3 regions of the Actinomadura sp. NPDC047616 genome follow, and region 2 is predicted to be linked to each of the others. Evidence: predicted binding sites of a transcription regulator. Region 2 holds the regulator's gene; each other region holds the start of a gene.
What was found. Region 2 encodes HrcA, which represses chaperone genes, less so after heat shock. Its sites were predicted from a motif close to TTGGCACTCTCNNNNNGAGAGTGCCAA; they were not measured.
Positions count from the first base shown of each region.

Region 1: groL (chaperonin GroEL) is a predicted target of HrcA. The motif match lies at 2,037-2,063, and genes of this name have one in related genera.
Region 3: groES (co-chaperone GroES) is a predicted target of HrcA. The motif match lies at 7,202-7,228, and genes of this name have one in related genera.

Region 1 is NZ_JBEYTB010000011.1:3,396-13,879, forward strand. Features, by position in the region: gene ABZ801_RS24960 (TetR/AcrR family transcriptional regulator) at 1-162, opposite strand, end outside; gene groL (chaperonin GroEL) at 283-1,908, opposite strand; gene ABZ801_RS24970 (nucleotidyltransferase domain-containing protein) at 2,369-2,947, opposite strand; gene ABZ801_RS24975 (MoaD/ThiS family protein) at 3,109-3,387, opposite strand; gene thrC (threonine synthase) at 3,467-4,711, opposite strand; SAM riboswitch class I at 4,727-4,868, opposite strand; gene ABZ801_RS24985 (cation diffusion facilitator family transporter) at 5,130-6,095, opposite strand; gene ABZ801_RS24990 (trehalose-6-phosphate synthase) at 6,238-7,704, shown strand; gene ABZ801_RS24995 (sulfotransferase) at 7,746-8,861, opposite strand; gene ABZ801_RS25000 (RNA polymerase sigma factor) at 9,045-9,596, opposite strand; gene ABZ801_RS25005 (serine/threonine-protein kinase) at 9,652-10,484, shown strand, end outside.
Region 2 is NZ_JBEYTB010000003.1:119,590-130,073, reverse strand. Features, by position in the region: gene lepA (translation elongation factor 4) at 1-656, shown strand, start outside; gene ABZ801_RS08225 (Uma2 family endonuclease) at 1,189-1,944, shown strand; gene ABZ801_RS08220 (DUF4870 domain-containing protein) at 1,993-2,415, opposite strand; gene ABZ801_RS08215 (ABATE domain-containing protein) at 2,544-3,146, opposite strand; gene ABZ801_RS08210 (RidA family protein) at 3,214-3,603, shown strand; gene ABZ801_RS08205 (hypothetical protein) at 3,704-4,573, opposite strand; gene ABZ801_RS08200 (hypothetical protein) at 4,769-5,209, shown strand; gene hemW (radical SAM family heme chaperone HemW) at 5,257-6,465, shown strand; gene ABZ801_RS08190 (DUF4870 domain-containing protein) at 6,512-7,087, opposite strand; gene ABZ801_RS08185 (DUF3097 domain-containing protein) at 7,201-8,037, opposite strand; gene hrcA (heat-inducible transcriptional repressor HrcA) at 8,246-9,262, shown strand; gene dnaJ (molecular chaperone DnaJ) at 9,263-10,399, shown strand; gene ABZ801_RS08170 (16S rRNA (uracil(1498)-N(3))-methyltransferase) at 10,442-10,484, shown strand, end outside.
Region 3 is NZ_JBEYTB010000011.1:223,670-234,153, reverse strand. Features, by position in the region: gene ABZ801_RS26010 (hypothetical protein) at 1-133, shown strand, start outside; gene tsaB (tRNA (adenosine(37)-N6)-threonylcarbamoyltransferase complex dimerization subunit type 1 TsaB) at 187-870, shown strand; gene rimI (ribosomal protein S18-alanine N-acetyltransferase) at 867-1,370, shown strand; gene tsaD (tRNA (adenosine(37)-N6)-threonylcarbamoyltransferase complex transferase subunit TsaD) at 1,367-2,404, shown strand; gene ABZ801_RS25990 (aminoglycoside phosphotransferase family protein) at 2,457-3,464, opposite strand; gene ABZ801_RS25985 (hypothetical protein) at 3,694-5,310, opposite strand; gene ABZ801_RS25980 (SAM-dependent methyltransferase) at 5,867-7,117, opposite strand; gene groES (co-chaperone GroES) at 7,347-7,658, shown strand; gene groL (chaperonin GroEL) at 7,746-9,371, shown strand; gene ABZ801_RS25965 (sigma-70 family RNA polymerase sigma factor) at 9,663-10,256, shown strand; gene ABZ801_RS25960 (hypothetical protein) at 10,253-10,484, shown strand, end outside.

The DNA.
Region 1 (10,484 bases), on a different contig from region 2:
GATCTCGGCGGCGATCCTGCGCATGGAGGCCGCGTCCAGTCCCTCGGCGTCGGCGATCCGCACGGCCGCCTCGGTGATCTGCGCCCTGCTGTAGGCGGGCCTCGGTCCCCGGGCCGGACGTTCGGGCAGCATCCAGATGTTCACGTGCTCGGCGTCCGCCACCGTCCCACCTCCCGCGGAAAGACTAATCGGGCCGTGCCGGGCGGCCCGCGAACGCGAAGAGGGGCGGTCCCGTGGGGAACCGCCCCTCTGCCAGGCGTACCGAGTCGTACGGAGCCGGACTCAGAAGTCCATGCCGCCGCCGTCGGGCATGCCCGCCGGGGCCTTCTCCTTCTCCGGCTTCTCGGCGATGACGGCCTCGGTGGTCAGGAACAGCGCCGCGATGGACGAGGCGTTCTGCAGCGCCGACCGGGTCACCTTGGCCGGGTCGATGATGCCCGCCTCGAACATGTTGACGTAGTCGCCGGTCGCGGCGTTCAGGCCCTGGCCCGGCTCGATCGAGCGGACCTTCTCGACCACGACGCCGCCCTCGAGGCCGGCGTTGACCGCGATCTGCTTGAGCGGCTCCTCCAGCGCGCGCTTGACGATGTTGGCGCCGGTGGCCTCGTCGCCGTTCAGCTCCAGCTTGTCGAACGCCTTGGCGCCCGCCTGCAGCAGCGCCACGCCACCGCCGGGGACGATGCCCTCCTCGACGGCCGCCTTCGCGTTGCGGACGGCGTCCTCGATGCGGTGCTTGCGCTCCTTCAGCTCGACCTCGGTGGCCGCGCCGGCCTTGATGACCGCCACGCCGCCGGCCAGCTTGGCCAGCCGCTCCTGCAGCTTCTCGCGGTCGTAGTCGGAGTCGGTGTTGTCGATCTCGACCCGGATCTGGTTGACCCGGCCCGCGATCTCGTTGGCGTCACCGGCGCCGTCGACGATCGTGGTCTCCTCCTTGGAGACGACGACCTTGCGGGCGCGGCCCAGCATGTCGACGGTGGTGTTCTCCAGCTTCAGGCCGACGTCCTCGCTGATGACCTGGCCGCCGGTCAGGGTGGCGATGTCGCCCAGCATGGCCTTGCGGCGGTCGCCGAAGCCGGGGGCCTTGACGGCCACCGACTTGAAGATGCCGCGGATCTTGTTGACGATCAGGGTGGCCAGGGCCTCGCCCTCGACGTCCTCGGCGATCAGCAGCAGCGGCTTGCCGGCCTGCATGACCGACTCCAGGACCGGCAGCAGGTCCTTGTTGGCCGACACCTTCCCCTGGACGATCAGGATGTACGGGTCCTCCAGGACCGCTTCCATCCGCTCGGGGTCGGTCACGAAGTAGTGCGAGATGTAGCCCTTGTCGAAGCGCATACCCTCGGTGAGCTCCAGCTCCAGGCCGAAGGTCTGGCTCTCCTCGACGGTGATGACGCCTTCCTTGCCGACCTTGTCCATCGCCTCGGCGATCATCTCGCCGATCTGGGTGTCACCCGCGGAGATGGAGGCGGTGGAGGCGATCTGCTCCTTGGTCTCGACGTCCTTGGCCAGCTTGGACAGCTCCTCGCTGACCCGCTCGACCGCGGCCTCGATGCCGCGCTTGAGCGACATCGGGTTGGCACCGGCCGCGACGTTGCGCAGGCCCTCGCGTACCAGCGCCTGGGCCAGCACGGTGGCGGTCGTGGTGCCGTCACCGGCGACGTCGTCGGTCTTCTTGGCGACCTCCTTGACCAGCTCGGCGCCGATCTTCTCCCAGGGGTCCTCCAGCTCGATCTCCTTGGCGATCGACACGCCGTCGTTGGTGATCGTGGGGGCGCCCCACTTCTTCTCCAGCACGACGTTGCGGCCCTTGGGGCCAAGGGTGACCTTGACGGCGTCCGCGAGCTGGTTCATACCGCGCTCGAGGCCGCGCCGGGCATCCTCGTCGAACGAGATCATCTTTGCAGCCATAGGCTCCAGTCCTCCCGGAACAGGGTGGCCTTACGGATCGAGCCGATGCCCGCGACGGACGACCTGCCCGACGGCTGCCATTCCGCCGCCGGAGGCATGGCCTCATCGCCCCGACCCACACTGTGGGATTGTCACTCTCCACAGTAGAGTGCCAACGACGTGTTTAGCACTCTACCCGTCCGAGTGCAAGCGGCCGACCTTCCCCCCGGCTGTACCCTCCTTACCTGCCGGGACACCCCCTGACCTGCGAAAGCATCCGGCATCGGGGGCGGGCCGGGCGCCGCCGCGGGTGGCCGTCCGCCGCTCGTCGCGGCACGTTCGCGGAACGTTCGCTGAACGCGGACCCGGGTCGCGTCACCGGGAGGGGCCGTGTTCCGCGCGCAGGCGCCGCAGGCGGGAGGAGCCGCGCCCGCCCCGCGAGAGGCATGGCGAAACCGCGCCCGTCGGGGAGGGCGGCCGTTCACGAGGGAAGGCCGGACGGGCGGTAATGGCCGGTCTCGGGAGTGCGCAGGAGCGGCAGAACCTCTTCCTCCAGGCGCCGGGAGATGCGCAGCCCATATCGCGACTCCAGGCGGTCGCGGGCCCGTACGAAACGCGCCGCGGCGTCCTCCAGGGATTGCGGGACGGTCCGCACTCCGAGTGGGCCCAGCAGGAATCGCGTCATCTTCAGCAGTTCGCCGCGGACGCGGTCGGACTTTCCGTGGCGGCGCTTGCCGGCCAGCGACAACGCCCAGTCCCAGAAGTGCGCGTCGATCGCGGGAAGGGTGTCGGGGCCGACCCGCCACGGCGGGTTCCAGCTGCGCGGCATCTCCGGGAAGAGCAGGTCGACCTTGACGGGACCGGGGAAGATCAGCAGATAACTCGCGCAGTCGCCGAGCGGGTCCCATTGGGCGGCCAGCGGCCCGTACGGGGCGACCATGCCCGGCAGGACGGCGGCGACCCCGGCGAAGTCGTCCACGGTGACGTGGAAGTCCCAGTCCGACAACTCGGTGGCGTTTCCGCGCGCCCGGGAGCCGACCAGGTTCACCTTCCGGACCATGGGATGACTTTCCACCGTCCCCGCGACGTCCTCCGCTATGCCCATGAGGGGCCCGTACCCGATGGCGGCGAACGGGAAGCCGGTTTTCGTGCTTTGTCCCGCGCGCGGGAAAAAGCGACCCGCGCCCGACGGGTGCCGGGCGCGGGCCGTTGTCGGTGCCGTCAGCCGCCGGCGACGGCCGGGATGATGGAGATCTGCGCGCCCTCGGGGGTCGGGGTGTCCAGGCCCTCGGCGAACCGGACGTCCTCGTCGCCCACGTACACGTTGACGAAGCGGCGGATCTTGCCGTTGTCGTCCAGGATGCGGGCGGAGATGCCGGAGTAGCTGGCCTCCAGGTCGGCCACGACCGCGCGCAGCGTGGCGCCCTCGGCCTTGACCTCCGCCTCGCCGCCGGTGTAGCTCCGCAGGATCGTCGGGATCCGAACGGACACGGTGCTCATGCTGGCTCCTCGAAGTGCTCGGGTCGTACGACGGGATGCGCGGCCGCCGAAGAGACGCGCGGCCGCGGCGGGCGTCCGGTCAGGCCAGGCCCGCGGCGCGGAACGCCTCCAGGGAGGGGGCGATGTTCGCGGTCGGCGCGACGACGGGGGCGACGGCGTCCAGGGTCTTCAGCCCGTCCCCGGAGTTGATGATCACGGTTTCGGCCTCGGGGTCGAGGGCGCCGGACTCGGCCAGCTTGCGCAGGGACGCGACGGTGACGCCGCCCGCGGTCTCGCCGAAGATGCCCTCGGTGCGGGCCAGCAGCCGGATGCCCTCGACGACCTGCTCGTCGGTGACGTCCTCGACCGCGCCGCCGGTGCGGCGCGTCACGTCCAGCACGTACGGGCCGTCGGCGGGGTTGCCGATGGCCAGCGACTTGGCGATGGTGTCGGGCTTGACCGGCCGGACGACGTCGTGGCCCTGCTTGAACGCGGCCGCCACCGGCGAGCACCCGGTGGCCTGGGCGCCGAAGACCCGGTACGGCTTGTCCTCGACCAGGCCGAGCTTGATCAGCTCCTGGAACGCCTTGTCGATCTTGGTGAGCTGGGAGCCGGAGGCGACCGGGACCACGATCTGGTCGGGCAGCCGCCAGCCGAGCTGCTCGGCGATCTCGTAGCCGAGGGTCTTGGAGCCCTCGGCGTAGTAGGGGCGCACGTTGACGTTGACGAAGGCCCAGTCGTCCTGCTCGCCGGCGATCTCGGAGGCCAGCCGGTTGACGTCGTCGTAGTTGCCGTCGACGGTGACGAACGTGCCGCCGTACACCGCCGTGGTGAGGATCTTCTGCCGTTCCAGGTCGGACGGGACGAACACCGCGCTGCGGATGCCCGCCCGGGCCGCGGCGGCCGCGACCGCGTTGGCCAGGTTGCCGGTGGACGGGCAGGCCAGCACCTTGAAGCCGAGCTCGCGGGCGGCGGCGAGCGCCACCGCGACCACGCGGTCCTTGAACGAGTGGGTGGGGTTGCCGCTGTCGTCCTTGACCCACAGGCGGCGCAGGCCCAGCGACTCGGCGAGCTGGTCGGCGCGGACGAGGCGGGTCAGGCCCGGCTCGGTGTTGGGGGTGTCGGCGACGTTGCCCGGCACCGGCAGCAGCCCGCGGTAGCGCCAGATGTTGCGCGGCCCGGCCTCGATGTCGGCGCGGGAGACGCCGGAGAAGTCGTAGGAGATCTCCAGCGGGCCGAAACACTCCTGACACGCGTAGTGCGGGCCGAGTTCGCGGGTGTGACCGCATTCGCGGCAGGTGAGGGCGGTCGCGGGTCCCAGATCGACGGCAGGCGTGACAGCCATGTGGCGAGGCCTTTCTCCCCATCTTTCCTGCGCCACCTTGGTCGCAGGCCGGAGTTGGCACCATTTCCTGGCCGGCCTCGCGGGATCGCGAGCGCTTACGAACCAGGTGGTTGCCGGGGCTTCACAGGGCCGGTCCCTCCACCCCTCTGGATGAGCGTTCTTCAGTTGTGGTGCGGGCCGCCGGGGGCGGCCGCCGTCGCGTGTGTCCACGTGGAGGGAACGCTCGTTCGCCGAACGTTCCGCATGAGCGGTATCACGTCGTATGCGCGACTTTACATGATCTGACCGGTTGCCGGACAAGAGGGTCTCGCAGTGTGAGACATTACCCACCCCCTCGCCACGTCACGCGTCCCGGCCGGACAGGTCAGGGCCGCTCGCGCCACGCGCCGTCCCCGGCAGCCGAGCCGGGCCGTCACGGCTACCCGGTGAGGTCGCGCCGGGCCTGGTCCATCGACGGAGCGGGGTCCCGCTGGGGGGCGTCTTCCTGGGTGGGGTCGAGGAAGACGTGGCGGACGGCGGGCAGCCGCTCGCGCAGCCGCCGGTCGATGTCCCCGGCGATGTCCTCGGCCTCGTCGGCGCTGATGGCGTCGGAGAAGTGCACCTTGGCGGCCACGAGGATCTCCTCCGGGCCGAAGTGCATGGTGAACAGCTCCTCCACGCCGTCCACCCCGGGCGCGGCGGTGATCTCCGCGCGGATCTCGCGCTGCGCGGCGGGGTCGGCGGCCTGCCCGATGAGCAGGTGCCGGCTGTCGCGGCCGAGCGCGAACGCCACCACGACCAGCAGCAGCCCGATGAGGATGGAGGCGATCCCGTCCCAGACCGGCGAGCCGGTCACCTCCCGCAGCGTCAGCCCGGCCGCGGCGAACGCCAGGCCGATCATCGCGGCGGTGTCCTCGAAGAGGGCCGCCTTGAACGTCACGTCGGGGGTCCGGCGCACATGGCCGACCACGGTGCCGCGGGCCTCGCGGCGCGCCTGGGTGAAGGCCCGCAGCCAGGACGTCCCCTCCAGCACCGCCGCGACGGCCAGCACGGTGAAGGCCAGCCAGACCTGCTCGCCGCCCGGCTCCCGGCCGACGATCGCCAGCACGCCCTCGAAGATCGAGTAGCCGGCCCCGGCGACGAGGATCCCGAACGCCGCCAGCAGCGACCAGAAGTACCGCTCGTTGCCGTATCCGAAGGGGTGCCGCCGGTCCGGCGGGCGCGCGCTGCGCCGCAGCGAGGCCAGCAGGAACGCCTGGTTGAGGGTGTCGGCCACCGAGTGCGCGCCCTCGGCCAGCATGGCGCTGGACCCCGCCAGCACCCCCGCGACCAGCTTGGTGATCGCCAGCAACAGGTTCGCCGTCCCCGCGACCAGAACGGTTTTCGTCGTCTCGGCCCTGCTCACGCCGCGCTCGTTTACCCGGAGAAGATCGACATACACGCCGGGGCCCTGTGACACCGGGCATTGCACCGTCTGGGGACGGCCCGAAAACGCCTTCCTGCGGGTCTCTTTGAAGCGCGCGCTCACGAACTGAGACGCTTCCCCTATGAGCCAAGTGCTGGTGGCGTCGAACCGCGGCCCGGTGTCGTTCTCGCTCGCCGACGACGGCTCCCTGACGCTGCGGCGCGGCGGGGGCGGCCTGGTGTCGGGGCTGGCCGCGGTGACGGGCGGCGGGCGCGAGCCGGACGACGGCTGCGCGCCGCCAGACGTGCTGTGGGTGTGCGCGGCGCTCGGGGAGGCCGACCGCTCGGCCGCGCGTCGCGCCCCCGAGGGCAGGCTCGACCTGGACGGGCACGACACGGGCGGGGCGGCCGTGCGCATGCTCGACATACCGCCCGCCACGTTCCACCGCGCCTACAACGCCGTGGCCAACTCCACGCTGTGGTTCGTCCACCACCTGCTCTACGACACGCCCCGCGTCCCGCACTTCGACGCGCGCGCACGGCGCGACTGGCAGTCGTACGAGGCGTACAACGCGGCGTTCGCCGACGCCCTGGCCCGCGACGCCGCCCCGGGTGCCAAGGCGGCGGTGCAGGACTACCACCTGTCGCTGGCGCCGCGGATGCTGCGCGACCGCCGCCCCGACCTGAAGATCGTGCACTTCTCGCACACGCCGTGGGCGTCCCCCGAGTACTACCGGCTGCTGCCCGACGACGTCGGCGCGGCGGTGCTGGACGGCATCCTCGGCGCCGACCACGCCGGTTTCCTCGCCGAACGGTGGGCCGCGGCGTTCCTGGACTGCTGCGAGCAGCTGCTGCCGGGCGCCCGGGTCGACCGCGCGGCCCGGACGGTGACCTTCGCCGGCCACGTCACCCGCGTCGGCGTGCACGCGCTCGGCGTCGACGGGCAGCAACTGCGGGCGCGCGCCGCCGAACCGGACGTCGCCGAACGCCGCCGGGCGCTGCGCGAGCAGGTCGGCGACCGGCGGCTCATCGTGCGGATCGACCGGACCGAGCTGTCCAAGAACATCGTGCGCGGCCTGGCCGCCTACCGGGAGATGCTCGCCAACCATCCCGAGTGGCACGGCCGCGTGGTGCACCTGGCGTTCGCCTACCCGTCCCGGCACGACCTGCCCGAGTACCGCGAGTACACGGCGGCGGTGCAGCGGCTGGCCGCGCAGATCGTCGACGAGTACGGCACCGCGACCTGGGATCCGCTGATCCTGCAGGTCAACGACGACTATCCGCGCTCGCTCGCCGCCTACGGGATGGCCGACGTGCTGGTGGTCAACCCGATCCGCGACGGCATGAACCTGGTCGCCAAGGAGGGCCCGGTGGTGTCGGAGCACGGCTGCGCCCTGGTGCTGTCGCGGGAGGCGGGCGCGGCGGCCGAACTGGCGGCCGACGCGCTGGTCGTCAACCCCTACGACGTGTCGCAGACCGCCGAGGCGCTGCACCAGGCGCTGCTGATGCCGCCCGACCGCCGCGCCGAACGCAGCGCCCGGCTGGCCGCCGCCGCCACCGCGCTCCCCCCACGCCGCTGGTTCGCCGACCAGCTGGCCGCCCTCGACTGACCCCGCCCAGGCCGACGCCGGGAGCGGCGAGGCGGACGTGGTCAGATGCCCGGGTGGCCGGTGCGGGCCGGTTCGGCGCGGCGTTCGGCCAGCGGGACGGGGGACGGCGCGGGCACCATGCCCAGCGGCGAGGCGGGCTCGACGATGAGCGGGGCGGGTCCGGTCCACACGGTGGTGAGCAGCGACTCGACCGGGTTCGGCTCGTTGCGCGTGCGCCACCGCTCCCGCATCCGCTGCTTGCTCTGGGACATGCGGCGGTGGGTGCTGACCTTGGCGAGCCGGGCCAGCTGCCCCCGCGTGGGACGAGGCGCGCCGCTCGGCTCGTAGCCGTACTCGGCCAGCCGGTCCCCGAACGCCGCCTCGGCCAGGCCGACCTCCCACGGCTCCAGCCGCCGCGTCCAGGACCCCACGCTGCCGCCGTCGACGGCGCCGTGGGTGCGGCGGTGCCACTTCTTCTGCGGCGGGACGGTCAGCCGCGCGACCCTGTTCGGCTCGGTCATGGCGGGGTCGTACTCCTCGCCGAGGAACGCGCACAGCCGCATCAGCTCGTCGGCCGGGTCGGCGACGAGCCGCTCGTACTGCAGCTCGTAGTAGGCGTCGGGGCCGAGTTCGGCGGCGTACCGGCGGCCCTGGTCGATCGCCTCCCGCCAGACGCAGATGGCGTGGTTGATGTCCTGCTTGTACCAGGGCATCTCCTTGAGCGAGGCCACGCAGTCGCGGCCGTCGCGGACCACGTGGACGAACTGGGCGTCGGGGTACATCCGCCGCAGCGCGTCGACGTACCGGAAGTAGCTGGGCCGCTTGTCGCCCCAGCGCACCCGGTCGAAGCGGCGGGCGTAGGCGCGGAACACGACGGCCAGCGCCGACCCCAGCGTGGGGGGAGCGGACACGATCTCGTCGGCGGTCCGGTCGGCGTCCAGGCCGAGGTCGGCGAACTTGGTCCCCCGCCCGGTGGTGATCCAGTCGGCCAGCGCCCGCCGGTTCCGGCTGTCGCGCAGGTCACCGAAGTCGCACCGCGACGTCCAGGCCGGGATGACGAACCGGGTCTCGGCGGGGACGGCGATCCGGTGGTGCGAGTGCAGCATCAGCTGCAGCAGCGTCGTCCCCGACCGTGGGCACCCGAGGACGAAGATCGGGCGGTCAGTGTGGGCAAACATGCTCGGGATGCTGGCCGACGGGCCCGCCCGCCATCGCGCGCCTAGGCGCACGCTTGCCAAGGCATTACGGATGCTTGGCAGCAGCTGACCAGCGGATTCCGCCGCCTGTAGACATTCCGGCACGCGGCCCGGCCGCGCGGGGGCGGCCGTGCGGAGCGGGCGCCGGCGGCGCGGACGCGGGCGTCAGGTGTAGGACTCGCCCAGGGTCTGGCGGACCTGCTTGCGGGCCTCGTGGATGCGGGACTTCACCGTGCCGAGCGGGAGCTTGAGCTGCTCGGCGATCTCGGCGTACTCCAGCTGGGAGACGTCCCGCAGCACCAGGGCCTGGATCAGGTCGGGCTTGCGGGCCTCCAGATCCTCCATGGCGTCCAGGATGTCGACCCGGGACCCGGCGATGACGCTGGTGCGGCGCGGGTCGGGACGCTGCTGCGGCAGCTCGCCCGCCTGCTCCAGCGAGCGGCGCTTGAGCGAGCGGTAGGTGGAACGCGCCGAGTTGGCGACCACCACGTGCAGCCACGTGCTGAAACGGGAGCGTCCCTCGAACCGGTGGATGTTGCGGGCGACCTGCAGCAGCGCGTCCTGGCACGCCTCCTCGGCGTCCTGGCGGCAGGGCAGGAAACGCGAGCAGTGCCGCAGCACGTCGGGCTCGATCGTGCGGAGCAGATCGTCGAGCGCCGCCCGGTCTCCCTGGGCGGCCTTGACGGCCAGCTGCTCGGTTCTGTCGTCCAGTGCCATCGCCGCGCCTCAGCTCGTTCGCACACACACCCCGTTCGTTGGGCATGATACGGGAGTGTCCTTCCCACCAACTGTCGGTCGTTACCGAATCGAGCGGGTCCTCGGATCCGGGGCGTTCGCCTCAGTGTGGCTGGGGCACGACGAGGCGCTGGACGCCCAGGTCGCGATCAAGGTGCTGTCCGGGAGCCTCCTCGACGACCTCGACGTGCGCAATCGCTTCCTGGAGGAGGCGCGGATCCTGCGCCGCGCCGACTCCGAGCGGCTCGTCCGCGTGCACGACATCGGGGAGCTTCCGGACGGACGCCCCTACTTCGTCATGTCCTACGCCGACCGCGGCACCCTCGGCGACCGGATGCGCGAACGGCCACTTCCGGTCAACGAAGCCCTTGCGTACGCCGAGGAGATCGCGTACGGGGTCGAGGTCATCAACGCGCTCGGCGTGATCCACCGCGATCTCAAACCGTCCAACGTGCTGTTCCAGTCCACGCGCAACGGGCGGGAGCGGCTGCTGATCGCCGACCTGGGCCTGGCCAAGGCGCTGGCGCACGCCTCCGGCGCGTTCACCCTGCCGGTGGGCACGCCGGGGTACATGTCGCCCGAACAGGCCCGTTTCGGCGGCGGCCTGGACGTGCGGGCCGACGTGTACGGGCTGGGCGCGCTGACGTACCACATGATCGCCGGGCGTCCCCCTGGGCCGGCCCCGGTCAAGAAGCGGCCCAGCGAGCTGCGCGAAGGGGTGCCGCCCGCGTTCGACGAGGTCATCCTGCGCGCGCTGGAGGTCGAACGCGAGAAGCGCTACCCCACGGCCGAGGCGTTCGCCGAGGCGCTCTCCACGCTGCGTCCGACCAGCTCGCCGCCCGCGCAGGGACGCGGCGCGTCCGACGGCGG
Region 2 (10,484 bases):
CCAGCGAGTTCCCCGAGGGCAAGATCGGCGCGGTGTACGAGCCGGTGGTGCGGGCGACGATCCTGTCCCCGAGCGACCACATCGGCGCGATCATGGAGCTGTGCCAGGGCCGGCGCGGCCTCCTGCAGGGCATGGACTACCTGTCGGAGAACCGGGTCGAGATCCGCTACACGCTGCCCCTCGCCGAGATCATCTTCGACTTCTTCGACCAGCTGAAGTCGCGCACCCGCGGCTACGCCTCGCTGGACTACGAGCCCAGCGGCGAGCAGGAGGCCGACCTGGTCAAGGTGGACATCCTGCTGCAGGGCGAGTCGGTGGACGCCTTCAGCCAGATCGTGCACCGCGACAAGGCCCGCGAGTACGGGCTGATGATGACCGGCAAGCTCAAGGAGCTCATTCCGCGGCAGCAGTTCGAGGTGCCCATCCAGGCCGCGATCGGCGCGCGCATCATCGCCCGCGAGAACATCCGCGCCATCCGCAAGGACGTGCTCGCCAAGTGCTACGGCGGCGACATCTCCCGTAAGCGCAAGCTGCTGGAGAGGCAGAAGGAAGGCAAGAAGCGGATGAAGACGATCGGCCGTGTCGACGTCCCGCAGGAGGCCTTCGTCGCCGCCCTGTCCACGGGCGAGTCGTCGCAGGACAAGGGCAAGAAGTAACGCCCCCCGCCTGAGGCGCCCCCGGACGCGACGGGCCGTGATGCCCCGTGTCCGAGAACGCCCCAGCCCCAGAGGCACGCAAGCCCTTGTGTCGGCATGCCCGCAAGCCGGCATGCCCGCGGCGGTGTCGTGCCCCTAAGACCGCCGTCTCCGCAGTGGCGTCGCACCCATGAAGCCGCTGTGGCCGCAGCCGGTGCGGTTCCTGTGAAGCCGCGGTAGGCGGCATGTGCGTGGAGCTGATGTTTCTGTGTTGGGGGCGTGCCGTGTGGCCGTGGTAGCGGTCGTGCCGTTGAGGTTGTGGGAGGTGCCCTGTGGGTGACGTGTGCCTGTGGTGGTCTGTCGGGCCCTGAGGCGCTGTGGTCGTGGGGGCGTGTCTGGAAGGACGGCGGCAGGCGCATGTGCGTGGATTGGGGTGTGCCTGCGGTGGGGTGGGGTCGCGAATGCCGCCGGTCTCTCGGGCAAGGTCGACCAGAGGTAGGGCGTTGCTGTGGAAATGGCAAAGCGGTGGTGACGGAGTGTTCACGCGGGAACACTGATTGTCGTGACCCATACGTTGTTGCATCAGGTTCTGGTCTCCGACCTGGTGGTGCCGATCGGGCTCGCGGAGACCGAGGACCAGGAGTCGCTCACGGGGTTCGGCGCCCGGCTGGCGGACGACACCTGGCTGCGGTCCGACCTGATGGTCTTCCGCAAGGAGCAGGCCAGGGACGATCTGTGGTACATCGACGGCGGGCCGCTGCTGGCCGTCGAGGTCACCTCGGACGCCTCGCGCGAGGCCGACCTCGGCCGGAAGAAGGAGATGTACGAGCGGTTCGGGGTGCCGTCGTACTGGGTGGTCGACCTCAAGGGCGACGAGCCCGAGGTCGAGGTGTTCGAACTCGGGTGTGACGGCCGCTACGTCGAGGCGGCCCGCGTGACCTGGGGCCGCTCCCGCACGCTGACCCGGCCGTTCCCGATCGAACTCGCCCCCGATGCCATCTTCGACCGGCCGCCGTGCCGGTCCGCAGCGAGGAGGACAGCCGCCGTGCCCGACCAGACGCACCGCACCGGCCCGGATCTGCCGCACTGTGAGGACCCCATCCTCATCGACGCCTTCGGGCACCGCTGGCCCACGGGCGCCGAGAAGGTGGAGCTGTGGGACGGCTGCCCGGTCTTCTACGGGGAGTGGGACGAACGCGACGTCGAGATCGCCGAACGCGCCTATCCGGGACGCGTCGTCCGCTTGGACCAGCCGCCCGGCGAGCCCGGCACCATGACCGTCCTGCCCGGCCCCGGCACCGCGACGTGACGAACGGGCGCCCGCGGCCGCACCAGGGCGTCGGCCGCGGGCGGCGGGCTACTTGAACAGCGGCCAGGCGATGAACGGCGGGACGCGGCGGAACTCGCCGCGGTTGGCGGCGCGCGCCGCGTACACCAGGAAGACGAAGGTGACGGCGGTGAACGCCAGCGGCAGCCAGATCATCACCTCGGCCAGCAGCGACAGCAGCCCCCCGACGAGCCACATGGCGACGGCCGCGACGGCCATGTTGAGCCCCTGCGCGGCGTGCCACCGGACGAACGGCGAGCGGCCCCTGCCGACGTAGACGACCAGCGGCGCGATCACGCTGACCACGAACTGGCCCACGTAGGCCATCAGCGCCCACGTCGTGTCGTCGTGGCCGGAGGGGCCCTGCGGGGGAAGGCCGCGGTGGCCCGGCGTCGCGGCGGGCGGGATGGGCTGGTGGCCGTAGCCGGGGGACGGCGGAGGCCCGTAGGCCATGGCGGGAGTCCTCTCCGAATGGCTGTTGGCGAACGGTATGACTCCTTTGACGCTCCGAAACCCCGCTCGGTTCACCGCCCGCCGCGGCGGCTCGCGGCAGCCGGACCAGACCGGCAGTTGGGTCCGCGTCACGGCTCCGCCGCCCGCCGGGCGCGCAGAGCCCGGAGCTTGTGGCGGTTGCCGCAGCGCTCCATCGAGCACCAGCGCCGTGCGCCGGGACGGGACGTGTCGACGAACAGCAGCGGACAGTTGTCACCGGCGCATTCGCGGACGCGTTCGGCCAGCGGCCCGGACAGCAGCTCGATCATCTCCCGGGCCAGGGTCGACAACGCCTGCGTCGCCCGTACCGTCGCCGCCCACCCCGCCGTGGTGCCGTCGGCCGCGAGTTCGGGGGCCAGCGGCGCCTCCGCCGCGGCCCGGTTGATGGTCGCCACCGCCCCGGCGGGTATCGGCCGGCGCGCCGCCCGGGCATGGGCCGCGTCCCAGATGGCCTGGCGCAGGGCCTTGGCCGCGGTCAGCTCGCCGGCCGTCACGGGAACCGTCATGACCACGGACAGCGGCGGCTCGGCCAGCCATCGGGCCAGGTCGGCGGGCTGGTGGAGGGTCTCGAACACCGCGTAGCGGCCCTCGCCGCCGGTGTGGGCGAAGTCCAGGCAGACCGCGCCGGCGTCGAAGCGGAACGACCCTCCCTTGGGGTCGTGCAGGACCCGTCCGGTTGTGCTCGCACGCATGAAACCACTATAACTGGTGTCGTGCGACACCACTATTACCGGTGTCATCGTCAGAGGAGGGCGACACATGGGCGTACGTCACATCAACCCCGAGGGGCTGCACCGCAGCCGGGCCTTCAGCCAGGCCGTCGTGGTCGAGCAGCCGACGAAGACGATCTACATCGGCGGGCAGAACGGCGTCGACGCCGACGGCAGGGTCGTCGGCCCCACGGTCGCGGAACAGGCCCCGCAGGCGCTCCGCAACCTTCGCACCATCCTGGAGAGCGAGGGGGCGAGCCTGGCCGATATCGTGCACTGGACCATCGCCGTGGTGGACGGCCACAGCGTCGACGAGGGCGTGGCAGCCTTCCAGCAGATGTGGGACCCGGCCGACCCGCCGCCGGCCATCACCGTCCACGTCGTCGCCGGCCTGGCCCCCGGGCGCCTGGTCGAGATCGACGCCGTCGCCGTCGTGTGACACCCCCGCCACCCCGACCGGCCGGTCGTCGCGATCGGCAGCCCCCGCCGCCGATTCCTACCGCCGTCACCGCCGGCCACCCTGGCCGCGACCGGTCGGCTCAGTGGTGGTCGGCGCCGGCGAGCGGGTCGCGAAGGGCGGCGGCGGTGAACCGTTCGGCCGTCCCTTCGGGCGGGTAGAGCGTCAGGCCCAGCGCCGGCAGGACGTGCAGGCCGCTTCTGGCCACCACCTCGTGGCCGAGGTCGCGGAACAGCGTGACGACGTCGCGTGCGGGTTCGTCCAGCAGGTCGATGCCGTCGAGACGGACGCGCAGCTCGGGGTTGCCGCCCCAACCAGGGCGGCGCTCGCCGTGGATCTCGCCGATCCGCTCCACGCCGTCGTGGCCGCGCCTGGTCGACAGCGAGAGGCTTCCTCGGCCCACCCGCACGGTGCGCGTGCCGTCCCAGCCGCACACGAACGAGACGACCGGCGAAGGGGTGCGGCAGCGTTCGGCCACGGCGGTCAGCGTGGTCCAGGCGTCCTGCGCGAGGGTGGTGAACAGCAGGCTGGCCCCCGGCAGCAGGGCGCCGCGTCCCGGCTCCAGCGTCACCACAAATGGCGGCACCCGTCCCGGGAACCGCGCGGGATCGGGTTCGCGCAGCGTGACCAGGCCCTCCCAGGCGACCGGCTCGTCCACCGCGAACCAGGTGACCTCGGCCTCGACGCCCAGCTCGGCGAACGTGCGGTCGGTCAGCGTCTCGTCGACGTGGCGGCGCAGCGCCGCCGCCGTCTCGGCCAGCCGGCGCGCCCACCACGCGGGTTCGGGGTCGTCGCGGCCGTTCTCGCTCCACAGGACACCCGGGCCGCCCAGGTCGGCGTGCTGCTCCGCCCCGTCCTTGTCGACGACCACCGAGCGCCATCCAGCGGGCTCCCCGTGCAGCAGCACCCGAACCGGCACCCGGCCGTACCCCGTCGCCCCCTGGTTCCGCACGTGGCCGACTCTATCCACGCTGATCACCACCCCGACCCCCACATGCGCAGAATCCCCCCAAGGTGTCCCGGACGGCGCCCGTGCCCATGCGGCCGATGGGCGACACGGTGGTGATTCCAGGGCGGGCAGTGGCGGGTCGGTAGGGTCGAGGGGATCGGCCGCTGGGCGGCGTGGGACGACAAGGGAGGTTGTGCCGTGACCCACTCCGAGCAGGTGAGGTTGTCTCCGGAGGAGCGGGAAACGGTGAACGGGGCGGTGCGGGCGTTGCGGTCGGCGGCCCCCGACGGGTGGGAGCACTTGGAGTTCGTGTTCCGCGCCACCGTCAGCATCGACAGTTCGGCCCTGCAGGTCGTCGACGCGGACGGCAATATCCGGCCCACCACGGTGCCCGGGCAGGCCAGCGACAAGATGGACGACCTGCGGCAGCTGATGTACCGCGAGGACAAGGGGGCGTGGTTCACCGCGCGCCTGCGGGTGGAACGGTCCGGGCGGTTCAGCGCCGAGTTCGACTACGACGGCGAACCCGACTTCAACCCGCCGCTGACCGCCGACACCTACGCGGTGGACCTGGAACACTTCCCCCGTTCGGAGGAGCACATGCCCGACTGGCTGCGTGCCAGGCTCGCCGGGCGGTGACCCCAGGGATGGTCTCGGCATGAGGCGAGGAGCGGCAGACTGGAGGGGTGCCCGCTACCTTGCCCGATGGTGACCCCGTACCCGCCGACGGCGCGCTTCCCGCGCGCGCCCTGGAAGGGCTGGGGACGCGGCCGTTCGCCTTCTACGTGCACGTGCCGTTCTGCGTGACGCGGTGCGGCTACTGCGACTTCAACACCTACACCGCCGGTGAACTCGGCCCGGGGGCGAGCCGCGACTCCTACGCGGACACGGCGATCGCCGAAATCCGGATGGCGCGCCGCGTGCTCGGCGACGCGGAACTGCCCGTGGCGACCGTCTTCGTGGGCGGGGGCACGCCGACGCTGCTGGCCCCGGACGACCTGGGCCGCGTTCTCGGTGCCATCGACGCCGAGTTCGGGCTGGCCCCGGACGCCGAGGTCACCACCGAGGCCAATCCCGAGTCGGTGGACGAGGCGTACCTGGGCAAGCTCCGCGAGGCCGGATTCACCCGCGTCTCCTACGGCATGCAGAGCGCGCGCGAGCACGTGCTGGCCGTGCTGGACCGCGCCCATACGCCCGGGCGCGTGCCCCAAGTGGTGGACTGGGCCCGCAGGGCGGGCTTCGAACACGTCAACCTGGACCTCATCTACGGCACGCCGGGGGAGAGCCACGACGACTGGCGGGCGTCCCTGGAAGCGGCGCTGGCCGCGGAGCCCGACCACGTCTCGGCCTACGCGCTCATCGTCGAGGAGGGCACCCGCCTGGCCGCGCAGGTGCGGCGCGGGCGACTGGAGCAGCCGGACGACGACGCCATGGCCGACCGCTACCTCATCGCGGAGGAGACGCTGAGCGCGAACGGCCTGCGCTGGTACGAGATCTCCAACTGGGCGGCGACCCCCGACGCCCGCTGCCGCCACAACATGCTCTACTGGACGGGCGCCGACTGGTGGGGCGTGGGCCCCGGCGCGCACAGTCACGTGGGCGGCACCCGCTGGTGGAACGTCAAGCACCCCGCCGCCTACGCGGCGCGGCTGGCCGAGGGCGTCACCCCCGCGCACGCACGCGAAGTCCTGGACGACACCGACCGCCGCATCGAGCGCGTCATGCTCGAACTGCGGCTGGCCGACGGCTGTCCCGCCGAGCTCCTGGACGACGGGGCCGTCCGCCGCATGATCGACGATGGGCTGATCGAGCCGGAGCCCTACCGGCGCGGCCGCGCGGTGCTGACCCTGCGCGGCCGCCTGCTCGCCGACGCCGTCGTCCGCGACCTGACCTGACACGTCGACCGGCCTGACGTCGGCCCGGCCCGGCGCGGCGTGCGCGTCAGCGGATCATGGGCCAGGCCATGAACGAGGGGAAGCGGTACCACTCGCCGCGGTTCCCGGCGACGGCCGCCATGATCAGCAGCACGATCTGCGCGATGAACTGCGCGAGGAACGTGAAGAACCCGATGATCAGGAACATCAGCACGATGTTGATGATCACGTAGACGGTCTGGGTGATCGCGAAGTTCAGGCCCTGGGCGCCGTGGTGCCGCAGGAAGGGCGACTCGTCCTTCTTGATCAGGTAGACCAGCAGCGGTGCGATGAAACCGAGGACGAGCTGGCCCAGATGGCCCAGCAGCGCCCACGTCCGCTCGTCCGAGGTCGTCTGCCCGGGGCCGTATCCGGGGGCGCCGTACGGCTGCATCTGGCCGCCGTAGGAGCCGTACCCGGGCGCCTGCCCGTACGCGTCGTATCCCGGCTGCCCGTATCCAGGCTGCCCGTACCCCGGGGCCTGGCCGTAGCCGGGCTGCTGCCCGTAGCCGGGGTCGTATCCGGGCTGGGACTGGCCGTAGCCCGGCTGCTGCCCGTGGTTGGGCGGGTCGTATCCCGGCTGGCCGGGGTGCCCGTGCGTCATGGCCTGCTCCTCGTGGTCGCCTGCGGTGAGGGCTGCGGGGCTGGGACAAGGAAGTGGGGACGAGGGATCGGGGGCAAGGACGCCTGGCAAGGCCGCGGAACGGCCTTGAGGCGCTAGGGGGCCGTTACGAAGTCGATGATTTCTTCGACGCGCCCGAGCAGCTCAGGTTCCAGGTCCGTATAGGAGTTCACGGAACCGAGGATGCGCCGCCATCCCTCGCCCACGTCGTCCCCCCAACCCAGAGCAGCGAGCACGCCTTCCTTCCAAGGTACGCCGCGCGGGACGTCCGGCCAGGCCCTGATTCCCACGGCGCGGGGCTTGACGGCCTGCCAGATGTCGACGAACGGGTGGCCGGTCACCAGGACGTGGGGGGAGCGCACCCGCGTGGCGATCCGGCTCTCCTTGGAACCCTCCACCAGGTGGTCGACGAGCACGCCCAGGCGGCGTTCCGGGCCGGGCGCGAACTCCCCCACGATGGCGGGCAGGTCGTCCACGCCCTCCAGGTACTCCACGACCACACCCTCCACCCGCAGGTCGTGGCCCCAGATCTTCTCCACCAGCTCGGCGTCGTGCACGCCCTCCACGTAGATGCGGCTCTCCTTGGCCACACGCGCGCGCAGGCCGCTCACCGCGATGGACCCGGAGGCGGAGCGCGCCGGGGCCCGCGGGCCCTGCGAGGCCTGGGCGGGCCTGACGAGCGTGACGGGCTTGCCGTCCAGCAGGAACCCCGCCTTGGTCAACGGGAACACCCGGCGCTTGCCGAACCGGTCCTCCAGCGTCACGCCGAACTTGTCGCAGCCGACCACGGCGCCGCAGAAGCCGCTGTCCGGGTCCTCCACCACCAGGTCGCGTTCGGCCGGGATCTCGGGGATCTGCCCCTTGCGGGGCCGCCGCCAGTCGCCTGCCAGGACGTCGTTTCCGTAGTCCTTACTCCACACGGATCCGCACATTAACCGCACTGCTCGCCCCGGCACCGTTCGCGCACGTCCTTCGGCGTGGCGCGCCCCCCGGGAGGCCGCGACCGGCCAGGGGCACGGCCCTGGGAACGCCCCGGGGCTGCTTCCGGCCGCGCCAGGCACTCCAGCCGGTGCCCGCCGGGCCGTACACTTGGCACTCGGAAGTATGGAGTGCCAGTACGGGGGCAGGGGAGGTGACCACGTGCTCGACGACCGGAAGCTGGCGGTCCTGCGCGCCATTGTCGAGGACTACGTCTCCACCAACGAGCCGGTCGGGTCCAAGTCGCTGGCCGACCGGCACAACCTCGGAGTGTCCCCGGCGACGATCCGCAACGACATGGCCGTGCTGGAGGAGCAGGGGTACATCACCCAGCCCCACACCAGCGCGGGCCGGGTGCCCACCGACAAGGGCTACCGGCTGTTCGTCGACCGGCTGTCGACGATCAAGCCGCTGTCGTCGGCCGAGCGGCGCGCCATCGAGACGTTCCTCAGCGGCGCCTACGACCTCGACGACGTGGTGGGCCGGACGGTACGGCTGCTGGCCCAGCTGACCCGCCAGGTCGCCGTGGTGCAGTACCCGTCGCTGACCCGCTCGACGGTGCGGCACGTGGAACTGGTCCCGGTGGCCTCGCACCGGCTGCTGCTGGTCCTGATCACCAACACCGGCCGGGTCGAGCAGCGGGTCATCGAGACGCCGCGCGACGTCTCCGAGGACACCGTCGGGCACCTGCGGGCGTTGCTCAACACCTGCCTGGACGGCTGCGGGCTCGGCGAGGTGCCGAACGCCGTGGCCGACCTCCCGGAGAAGGTGGCGGTGGACGACCGGCCGGTCGCCGCGGCGGTACTGTCGGTGCTGCTGGAGACGCTGGTCGAGAAGCACGACGAGAAGATCGTGTTCGCCGGCGCCGCCAACCTGGCGGCCGTGGACTTCTCGCAGAGCCTGCGCGAGGTCCTGGAGGCCCTGGAGGAACAGGTGGTGCTGATGCGCCTGCTCGGCGAGGTCGGCGAGTCCTCGTCTTCTGTTACCGTGCGGATCGGCACGGAGAACCCCGACGAGGGGCTGCGCTTCACCTCGGTGGTCGCGGCCGACTACGGCGTCGGGGACAGGACCCTGGCTCGGCTCGGAGTGCTCGGGCCGACACGCATGGACTACCCCAGCACGATGGGAGCGGTACGGGCAGTGGCACGCTACGTTGGACAGATCCTGGCGGGGTCGTAAGTGGCCAACGACTACTACGCGACCCTGGGGGTCCGCCGCGACGCGAGCCCGGACGAGATCAAGAAGGCGTACCGGCGGCTCGCGCGCGAGCTGCATCCGGACGTCAACCCCGATCCGGAGACCCAGGAGCGGTTCAAGGAGATCACCCAGGCGTACGAGGTGCTCTCCGACCCCAAGAAGCGCGAGATGTACGACCTGGGCGTGGACCCGTTCGCGGCCGCGGGTTCGGGCGCGGGCGGGGCCGGGCCGTTCGGCGGCGCCGGCTTCCCGTTCAGCGACATCATGGACGCCTTCTTCGGCACGGCGACCTCGCGTGGCCCGCGCACCCGCGCCCGGCGCGGCCGCAACGCCACGCTGCGCGTCGAGCTGGACCTGGCCGAGACCGCCTTCGGCACCACGCGCGAGCTGACGATCGACACCGCCGTGGTGTGCACCACCTGCGAGGGCTCGGGCTGCGCGCCCGGCACCCACCCGGAGACCTGCGACACCTGCATGGGCCGCGGTGAGGTGCAGCAGGTGCAGCGCTCGTTCCTCGGCCAGGTGATGACCTCGCGGCCGTGCCCGCGCTGCGGCGGCTTCGGCAGCGTGATCCGCACCCCGTGCCCGGAGTGCTCGGGCGACGGCCGGGTCCGCACCCGCCGCACCGTCAAGGTCAAGATCCCGGCGGGCGTGGAGAACGGCATCCACATCCAGCTGGCCGGGGAGGGCGAGGTCGGCCCGGGCGGCGGCCCGCCCGGAGACCTGTTCCTGGAGATCGTCGAGAAGCCGCACCCGATCTTCGAGCGGGAGGGCGACGACCTGCACTGCACCGTGCAGATCCCGATGACCGCGGCGGCCCTCGGCACCAGCGTCACCATCGACACGCTGGACGGTGCCGAGGAGGTCGACATCAAGCCCGGCACGCAGTCCGGGCAGGTCATCACCCTGTACGGGCGGGGCGTGCGGCACCTGAACGAGAGCGGCCGCGGCGACCTGCTCATCCACGTCAACGTCGAGACGCCGTCCAAGCTCGACGACGAGCAGGAGGAGCTGCTGCGCCGCCTGGCCGAGCTGCGAGGCGAGGAGCGTCCGCCCGGCAAGTTCGCCCCCGGGCAGCGCAGCGTGTTCTCACGGCTGCGCGACGTGTTCAACCAGTAGGACGGAACCCCGCCCGACGGGAACGAGTAAGAAACGGGAATCGTGTCTCCGCCGGTCTTCCTGGCCGAGTCCTCCGCGCTGGAGG
Region 3 (10,484 bases), on a different contig from region 2:
GCGGCTGGGCAACGTGCTGGTCACCGTGCACTACGGGGGCGGGGACGACGGCGACGCGCTCGGCTCCTCCGCCGCCATGGACGGCGCCGAGGAGGCCGTCAAGGGCGCCGTCGACGGCCTCAACGCGAGCTGATCCGGGCGCCGACCCCGCACACCTCCGCCCGGAACGCACTACGCTTACAGTCCGTGCTGGTCTTGGCTTTCGACACCGCCACCGCCGCGGTGACCGTCGCGTTGTACGAGTGGTCCCCGGGCGAGGGAGTCGTCCGCCGTGGCGGCGCGGAGGCCGTCGACCGGCGCAGGCACACCGAGCTGCTCACCCCGTGCATCGCCGAGACGATGGCGGAGGCGGGCGTCACCCCCGACGACCTGCACGCCATCGCCGTGGGCGTCGGCCCCGGCCCCTACACCGGGCTGCGCGTCGGGCTGGTCACCGCGCGGGCGATGGGCGAGGCGCTGAAGATCCCCGTCCACGGCGTGTGCACGCTGGACGTCATCGCCTGGGAGTCGCGGCGCGAGGAGCCGTTCGCCGTCGCCACCGACGCCCGCCGCAAGGAGGTCTACTGGGCGCGGTACGACACGGCCGCGGCGCGCGTCACCGAGCCCGCCGTCGGCCCCCCGTCCGACGTGCTCGCCGGGCAGCCGTCCGACCTGCCGGTCATCGGCGAGGGCGCCGCCCTGTACCCCGACGTCCTCGGCGCGCGCGACCGTGAGCCGCTGCCGCTGCTGCCGAGCGCCGACGCGCTGGCCGAGCTCGTGGTGGCCCGGCTGTCGGGCGCGCCCGGCCCCGACCTGCTGCCGCCCGAGCCGCTGTACCTGCGGCGTCCCGACGCCCGCGAGCCCGGCCCGCGCAAGAGGGTGTCGCAGTGACCGGCGTCCGGCTGCGCGTCATGACCGCCGCCGACCTGCCGGCGGTGATGCGGCTGGAACGGCTGCTGTTCCCCGAGGACGCCTGGAGCGAGGAGATGCTGCGCGGCGAGCTGGCCGACCAGCCCCGCACCCGCCACTACGTGGTCGCCGAGGACGACGACGGCGCGGTCGTCGGGTACGCGGGCCTGGCCGCCGCGGGCGGGCAGGCCGACGTGCAGACCATCGCCGTGCTGCCCGAACGGCAGGGCGAGGGCGTGGGCGCGGCGCTGCTGACCGAGCTGCTGGACGAGGCCGACCGGCGCGGCGGCGAGGCGGTGTTCCTGGAGGTGCGCGCCGACAACGACCGGGCCCGCCGCCTGTACGAGCGGTTCGGGTTCCGGCGGGTCGGGCTGCGCAGGCGCTACTACCAGCCGTCCGGCGTGGACGCCATCGTCATGCGCCGCCTGCCGCACGGCGGGCCGCCGGCCGGTTTCGGCCCGGAAGGAGGGCGAGACAGGTGATCCGTGACTCCGAGCCCCTGGTGCTGGGCATCGAGACGTCCTGCGACGAGACCGGGGTGGGCATCGTCCGCGGCACCACGCTGCTGGCCGACGCGATCGCCTCCAGCGTCGACCAGCACGCCCGGTTCGGCGGCGTGGTGCCCGAGGTGGCCTCGCGCGCGCACCTGGAGGCGATGACCCCGACCGTGGAGCGCGCCCTCGCCGACGCGGGCGTCGCGATGCGGGACGTCGACGCGCTCGCCGTGACCGCCGGGCCCGGCCTGCCGGGCGCGCTGATGGTCGGCGTGGCCGCGGCCAAGGCGTACGCGCTGTCGCTGGGCAAGCCGCTGTACGGGGTGAACCACCTGGCCGCGCACGTGGCCGTCGACCAGCTCGAACACGGGCCGCTGCCGCGTCCGTGCGTGGCGCTGCTGGTGTCGGGCGGGCACTCGTCGCTGCTGCTGGTGCCGGACGTGGCCAGCGACGTGCGGTCGCTGGGCGCCACCGTGGACGACGCGGCGGGCGAGGCGTTCGACAAGGTCGCCCGCGTCCTCGACCTGGGCTTCCCCGGCGGCCCCGTCATCGACCGGCGCGCCCGCGAGGGGGACCGCGACGCGATCCCGTTCCCGCGCGGCAAGTACGACGACGGCACCTACGACTTCTCGTTCTCCGGCCTGAAGACGGCCGTGGCGCGCTGGGTGGAGGCGAGGGAACGCGCCGGCGAGCCCGTGCCGGTCGCGGACGTGGCCGCCTCGTTCCAGGAGGCCGTGGTGGACGTCCTCACCCGCAAGGCGCTCAAGGTCTGCCGCGACAACGACGTGCACGACCTGCTCATCGGCGGCGGGGTGGCGGCCAACTCGCGGCTGCGGGCCCTGGCGCAGGAACGCTGCGACGCCGCCGGGGTGCGGCTGCGGGTGCCGCGTCCCAAGCTGTGCACCGACAACGGGGCGATGGTCGCCGCGCTGGGCGCCGAGATGGTGTCGTCCGGGGTGGCGCCGTCCGACCTGAGCCTGCCCGCCGACTCCAGCCTGCCGATCGAGTCGATCCGGATCTGAGGACCCCGGCCGCCCAGGGCCGGCCGCCCAGGGCCGGCCGCCCAGGACCGGCTCAGGACTTGGCGGAGACGCCGAGCTCGGCCAGCCGGGCGGCCAGGTAGTCCTCGAACAGGGGGACGTGCGCCTCGTCCATGATCCGTCCGGCGCCCTCGGGCAGCAGGTCGAGCAGGGTGCGCACGTCCCAGTACGGGTCGTGCGGGTAGCCGCCGGACACCTGGTCGAACGACGACAGGAACCGGTCGGCGGCGGCCGTGCCGTACCGCAGCGCCATGTGCAGGCGCATGTGCGCGATGTCGATGGCGATCGGGCCGTAGGAGGCGTCCGACCAGTCGACCACGCCGGTCAGCCGCCCGTAGGACCACAGGGTGTTGTCGGGCTGGTAGTCGCGGTGGATGAACCTGGACGGCGCTTCGGGGGCCGGGCCGGACGCCACGTCGAACGCCCGCTCCCACAGCACCGGACGCTGCGCGTGCACGGGCGGCCGGCGCACGTCGAGCCGGTTGTACGGAACGTACGGCGGCATGGTGGACGCGCCGTTGACCGCGTGCACCGACAGCAGCGCGGCCGCCATCTGGATCAGGTACTCGGGCAGGTCGCCGGGCGACGGCCGCGGCGGATGCCCGGTCAGCCGTTCGATGATCAGCGCGGGCGCGTCGCAGTAGGCGCCGGCCGGGTCGGCCGCCACCAGCGACGGCGTGGGGACCTCGCAGCCCGCCAGCAGTGCCAGCGCGGCGATCTCGCGCTCGGGGGAGAACTCGGCGCCCACGCCCGGCACGGCGGGCCGCGCGGCGGCGCCCTCGGCGGTCTCGGCGTCGGCGTCGGCGGCGTGCGCGGGCGGCGCGTACGGCAGCCACCGCCGCAGCACCAGCCGGTGCGCCTCCCCGGAGCCGCTCTCGACCAGCAGCGCGTGGTTGACGTGGGCGGCCCCGCCCGGCAGCGGACGCACCATCTTCACCACGGCGCCCCGGCCGAAGCACTCCTGCACCCAGCGCAGCGTGGTGCTGTCGGGCGGGGTGCCGACGGGAGGTCGGGGAGCCGGAGAGTGGGTCACGGGAACCATGAAAACCGATTCGGGCATGGGTTGGGAGTGATTTTGCGAAGACGGAACGTAACAAAAAGCACGTCATCGGCATGCGTCGCCGCGACGCCTTGCGGCGCGCGAACGGATTCGGTGGAGGAAACGCGTGTGCGGGGGGCGGGGCGGGGCGCCGTGGGCGCACGGGAGCGGGCGGGCGCCCCGCCGCACGAGCCGATCCTGACGGCCGGTCGCGGCCTTCCGCGGCCCCCGGCTAGTCCTTGCTCTCGCGCCGGGGACGCAGCAGCGCCTCGGCGAGCGCCAGCATCGTCTCCTCCAGCGTGGACAGCCGCTTGAGCACGTCCTCGTGCACCGCGTTGACCTGCTTGGAGACGTCGCCGTGCACCGAGTCGACCTTGCGGCCGACCTCCTCCTGCACGTCGTCGAACCGGCGGCCCAGCTCGGCGTGCACCGCTTCGGTGCGCCGGGCGACCTCCTCCTGCCAGCCGTCGACGCGCTTGGCGAACGCGTCCTGCAGGCCGCCGACCCGCCTGGTGACGTCCTGGTGGATGACGTCGACCTGCTTGGTCACGTCCTCGTGGACGTCCTCGATCCGCTTGGTCATGTCCTCGTGCACGCCGCCCACCTGCCGGGCCACCTCGGTGTGCACCGACTCGACCTGCTTGGTGACGTCCACGTGCACCGACTCGACCCGGCGCGAGACGATGTCGACCTGCGTGGTGAACTCCTCCAGCGCGCCGTCGACCTTGCGGGTGACCTCCTCGTGGATGCCCTCGATGCGTTTGCGGACGTCCTCGTGCAGGCCCTCGAACCGGCGGGAGAACTCGTCCATGCGCTTGGCCACGTCGCTGTAGGCGGTCTCGGCGATCTGCGACATGGCGGCCTTGACCTCGTCCCGGTCGGGCCGGGCGCGCAGCTCCTCGATCAGCGGGTGGACCGCGTCGGCGAGGTGCTTCTCCAGCGCGTCGAACCGGTCGCCGTGGTCGATCACCGGCCGCTGCGCCAGCTCGGCCAGCTTGCGGTGCAGCTCGCCGACCTCCAGGGTGGCCGGCAGCCGGTCCAGCCGCTCGCCCAGCGAGCCGATCCGGTCGTCGATGCCCTCGAACCGCCCGTCCAGGCCGTCCAGCTTGCCCGACAGCCCCTCGAGTCGGCCATCGAGCCCGTCCAGCCGTCCGTCCAGGCCGTCCAGCCGCCCGCCGACGCCCTCGACCCTGCCGTTGACCGCCTCCAGCCCCTGCTCCACCCGGTCGGCCATCTCACCGAGCGACTGGTCGACCCGGGCGGTGATCCCGTTGATCGAGTGCTCCAGCTTCTCGGCCCGGTGACCGAGCTCGGCCAGGGACTTGTCCAGCCGGTTGAACCGGACGGAGGCCGCCTCCATGCTGCCCTGCAGCTTGTCCAGCCGCTTGGTCATCTCCTCCATGCGCTGCGACGCCTGCTGGGTGGCGTCGTTGATGTGCTGCGCGGAGTCGAGCACCGCCTGCAGCCGGGTCAGCCCCTCGTCGACGTTCTCGGCGACGACGCCCACGTCGGCCCACAGCGCGGGCAGCTCGGCCACCGGCTTGACCCGCTCGCCCACCGCCTCGATGTGCTCGGCCAGGCCCTCGGCCCACTCCGGCGGCTTGCCCGCCAGCTCCTCGACCTGCCCCCGGACTCCGTCGAGCTGCCCGGTCAGCCCGCCCAGCTCCCGTTCCCGGACCTCGCGCAGCAGCCATTCCATCCCTTCCAGCCGCTGGCGGATCTCGTCCAGGACCTGACCCTGTGAGCGCTGTTCGTAGACGTGGTCCTGCGCCGCACGGGCGAGCAACTCCCGCATCCGATCCGAGACCGGTTGACCCCCCGTCTGCAGGAAGTTGTGATTCGTTTCCACCCGATGCTCCTTCGTGTGCCGACGCGACGAAATGGCGTGCGGCATTGAATCGTGAACGCCTCACTGTAGTGGTTGCGCGGCGCCGCGATAAAGCGAACAGGAAACATTGCGAGTTCTGTGGAATGCACTTGCTTTTCCGAGTGGCCGGAAAGGGGGCGATCATCCTGGGCATGGGCATTTCCGACGGTTCGCGGGCGAGCCGGGCGGGCGGGCGCCGCGGACGCCGCGGCGCAGGGCCTACCGGCCTGTGGGCGCACAGTCTGCCGGTCCGGCGGACGCGGCGCGGACCGGCGCGCCGGGCCGCCCCCTCGCCCGTCAATTCCGGGTGCCGCCCGGCCGTCGCCTTTCTCTCGGCCGCCCGCGATTCCGAGTGTCATAGGCGCGGTCCGGGATCGGCGCAATCCTTAGCGAACGCAATGCCGCAATGTGTGCAACATTTGCTGTGCGCTGGCGCGTCTCCCGGATCCGCTTGGGGTCATTCAGCGGCGTGGAGATCTTCGCCGATTCTCCGGCGCACGGCGGAGGCCGGCCGGCCGCGACGGCGGCCGCTTTCCGATCACGCCGTGGCCGGCGGCGCGGCGGCGACCGGGCGGGCGAGCAGCGCGACCGGCGCCCGGCCCACGCGGGTGAGCACGACGGTCGACTCTCTCCCGCCGCCCCTGCGCGCCCTGGGCGTGAACCCGAGGTCGCGGCGCAGGCGGTCCACGTCCACCGCCGAACCGCGCTTCTTGATCGTCAGTATGCCCACGTCACGGCGGCGCAGCTCGCCGCGCAGCCGCTTGACCGAGAACGGCAGCACGTCCTCGATCTCGTAGGCCGCCGCGAACGGCGTCGCCACGGCCGTGTCGGCGGTGACGTAGGCGATCCGCGGGTCGGCCAGGCCGCCGCCCACCTGCGCGGCCACCTCGGCGACCAGGTGCGCGCGGATCACCGCGCCGTCCGGCTCGTACAGATAACGCCCCCACCCGCGCACGTCCGGCGCGTCCAGGCCGGGGTCGGGCGTGAGCGTCGCGGCGGGGGCGTCCGGGTCGTCCGACCGGATCACCGTCGCGCGACGGCCCGCCGTCCCGGCCAGCCCGCCCAGCCACAGCGCGGCCTCCTTGACGTCCCCGCCGACGGAGACCCACTCGGCCTCCGCGCCGTCCGGGATCGCCTCGTGCGGGATGCCCGGCGCCACCTTGACGCACCCGGCGGGCGCCCGCGCGGCCAGTTCCAGGACGGTGTCGAGCGGCGGCTCGTACGCCCGGGGATCGAACACGCGCCCTCGGCCGGTGCGCCGCCCCGGGTCGGCGAAGACCGCCGCGTACCCGGCGGGATCCTCCTGGGTGGCGTCGCCCTCGCGGACGGACGCGAGGTCCGCCAGCCCCAGCGCCTCGACGTTCGCCCGCGCCACCGCCGCCGTCAGCGCGTCCCGCTCCACGCCCTCACCGCGGCACCCCTGCCGCGCCCGGGCGATGAGGTCCGCCCCGATCCCGCACCCCATCTCCAGCACCACCCCGCCCCGGCGGCCGTCCAGGTACGCGGCGAAGCGGCGGGCGCGGTGGGCGGCCACCCGGGCGCGGGTGGCCTGCTCCAGGCCGTCGGGGGTGAAGTACATGCGGTCGGCGTCCGGACCGAACTTGGCTCGGGCGCGCACGCGCAGCCGGGCCTGGGTCAAGGCGGCGGCGACGAGGTCGGCGGGGTAGCGTTCACGTAGGCGCGCGGCCGTGCTGAGCAGGGCGTTCTCGCTCAGGTCCGCCTCGGCGGCCGCCGCGAGCACGGCGCGGCCCGCGGGGCCCGGAAGGGCCCGGAACGCCTCGATGTCCATACCCCGGACGGTAGCGGTGCCAGGGCCGGGGGGTGCGCACGTGTTCGTGTTGACGCCTTCCCGGCCACGGCATAGTCTCCATGACTGGCACTCTCAATGTGAGAGTGCCAATAAGCGACAAGGTCGGTCTGGCACCCGCGACGGCAGGCCGGTCCGGGGTCGCCTCTTCTGCCACATGTGCGGCCGGCCTTTCCAAGCCGGCCGAGGACACCACCGAAGGGGAGGTCAGATCGTGACGACCGCCACCAAGGTTGCTCTCAAGCCGCTTGAGGACCGCATCGTCGTCCAGCCGCTTGAGGCCGAGACCACCACCGCGTCGGGCCTGGTCATTCCCGACACCGCCAAGGAGAAGCCCCAGGAGGGCACCGTCCTGGCCGTGGGCCCGGGTCGCGTCGACGACAAGGGCGAGCGGGTGCCGCTCGACGTGAAGGTCGGCGACGTCGTGCTCTACAGCAAGTACGGCGGCACCGAGGTCAAGTACAACAACGAGGAGTACCTCGTGCTCTCGGCGCGTGACGTCCTCGCGATCGTCGAGAAGTAAGGCGTCCGAGCAGTGACGCACCGCCCCGGTCCGGCCCGTTAGCAGGGGCGGGCCGGGGCGGTTCGCGCGAAGGGAGATTGTTTTCGCATGGCGAAGATCCTGGAGTTCGAGGAGGACGCGCGCCGGGCTCTTGAGCGCGGCGTCGACCGCCTCGCCAACGCCGTCAAGGTGACCATCGGCCCGCGCGGCCGCAACGTGGTCATCGACAAGAAGTTCGGCGCGCCGACCATCACCAACGACGGTGTGACCATCGCCCGCGAGGTCGAGCTGGAGGACCCCTACGAGAACCTGGGGGCCCAGCTGGCCAAGGAGGTGGCCACCAAGACCAACGACATCGCCGGTGACGGCACCACCACCGCCACGGTGCTGGCCCAGGCGCTGGTCCGCGAGGGCCTGCGCAACGTGGCCGCGGGCGCCTCGCCGCTGAGCCTCAAGCGGGGCATCGACGCGGCCGCCCGGCACGTGTCCGACCAGCTGCTCAAGGTCGCCCGCGAGGTCGAGGAGAAGAGCGAGATCGCGCACGTCGCGACCATCTCCGCCCAGGACGCCGGCATCGGCGAGCTGATCGCCGAGGCGTTCGAGAAGGTCGGCAAGGACGGCGTGATCACCGTCGAGGAGGCCCACACCATGGGCCTGGAGCTGGAGTTCACCGAGGGGCTCCAGTTCGACAAGGGCTACCTGTCGCCGCACATGGTGACCGACCCCGAGCGCATGGAGGCCGTCCTGGAGGACGCCTACGTGCTGATCGTGGACGGCAAGATCTCCAACGTGACGGAGTTCCTGCCGCTGGCCGAGAAGGTCGCCCAGACCAAGAAGCCGCTGCTGGTGGTGGCCGAGGACGTCGAGGGCGAGGCGCTGGCCCTGCTGGTCGCCAACAAGATCCGCGGCACCTTCTCCTCGGTCGCGGTCAAGGCCCCCGGCTTCGGCGACCGCCGCAAGGCGATGCTCGCCGACATGGCCATCCTCACCGGCGGCCAGGTGGTCAGCGAGGCCCTCGGCCTCAAGCTGGAGAACCTGGGCGTGGAGGACCTCGGCCGGGCCCGCCGGATCACGGTCACCAAGGACGCCACCACGATCGTGGACGGCGCCGGCGACGCCGCCGACATCGAGGACCGCGTCCGCCAGATCAAGGTCGAGATCGAGCGCAGCGACTCCGACTGGGACCGCGAGAAGCTGCAGGAGCGCCTCGCCAAGCTGTCGGGCGGCGTGTGCGTGCTGCGCGTCGGCGCGGCCACCGAGGTGGAGCTCAAGGAGAAGAAGCACCGCCTCGAGGACGCCATCTCGGCGACCCGCGCCGCCATCGAGGAGGGCATCGTCTCCGGCGGCGGCTCGGCGCTGGTGCACGTGGCCAAGGAGGGCTTCGAGGCCCTCGGCCTGTCCGGCGACGAGGCCACCGGCGCCGAGGCGGTGCGCCGCGCGCTGGTCGAGCCGCTGCGCTGGATCGCCGAGAACGCCGGCAAGGAGGGCTACGTCGTCGTCTCCAAGGTGCAGGAGCTGCAGGCCGGCCACGGCTACAACGCCGCCACCGACGAGTACGGCGACCTGATCGCCCAGGGCGTCATCGACCCGGTCAAGGTGACCCGGTCGGCGGTCAGCAACGCCGCGTCCATCGCGGGCATGCTGCTGACCACCGAGGCGCTCGTGGTCGACAAGCCCGAGGAGGCCGAGGAGGCCGCCGGCGGTCACGGCCACGGTCACGGCCACGGCCACTGACCGCTCCGGTCGCGTCACAGAGCCCCCGCCGGACGACCGGCGGGGGCTCTTTTCGTCCGTCTCGTGGTCACTTTGCGCGTCGACGCGGACGCACAGTGTGGTGAAAGAGCGCCGCACGGCCGCACTGTGACCATTCCGTTGTCTTGCACAGTGGAGACAGGTCGGAGCGCGCTGGGCATCATGCTCTACGTGACCGAGGGATGCTTCGCCGGGACCACGACCGCGCGCGCTACCGAACCCTCGGGAGGCCCGGCCCCGCCGGTGCCCCCCGACACCGGCCGCCGACGGCAGTTGCGCGCGGTGTCGCCGGAAGGCGGACGGGCCGAGGAAGGGGACCTCAAAGAGCTGACGACCCTGGCCGTGCAGGGCGACCCGGGCGCGATCGAGGTGCTGATCGGCCAGGTGCGTCCCATGGTGGTCCGGTACTGCCGGGCCCGGCTGGGCCGCGTGTCCGGGCAGTACCACATCGCCGACGACGTGGCCCAGGAGGTCTGCATCGCGGTGCTGTCGGCGCTGCCGCGCTACCGCGACATGGGGCGGCCGTTCGCGTCGTTCGTCTTCGGCATCGCCGCGCACAAGATCGCCGACGCGATGCGCAGCGCGGTCCGGGCGGCCGTGCCGACCGAGGACCTGCCGGACGGTCCCGACGACCGGCCCGGCCCCGAGGAGACGGTGGTGCGCTACATCGAGGCCCAGCGCGCCCGCGACCTGCTCACCCGTCTCCCCGACCATCAGCGTGAGCTGGTGCTTCTGCGAGTGGTGGCAGGTCTGTCGGCGGAGGAGACCGGTAATGTACTGGGCATGTCCGCGGGGGCGGTACGGGTCGCGCAGCACCGGGCTCTGGCCCGGCTTCGGGCGATGGCCAGAGAGGAGTCGATCGCTTGACGGAGCGCAGCACGGGCGCCCCGGATCCGGTCGAACCTTCCAGCCGCGGCGATGCCCCCGCGTCCGAGGCCCCGACCGGCGATCTGGGTGCGGTGCGCCGCAGCGACGCCGTCTTCGAGGCGCTGGCACGGCACGCTGCGTCCTTTGCGCCCGCCACTGAGCCCGCCGCCTCCGCCGAGCCCCAGCCCGCCGACGGGCCCGAGCCCGCCGGTGCGCTACCGGACCCGG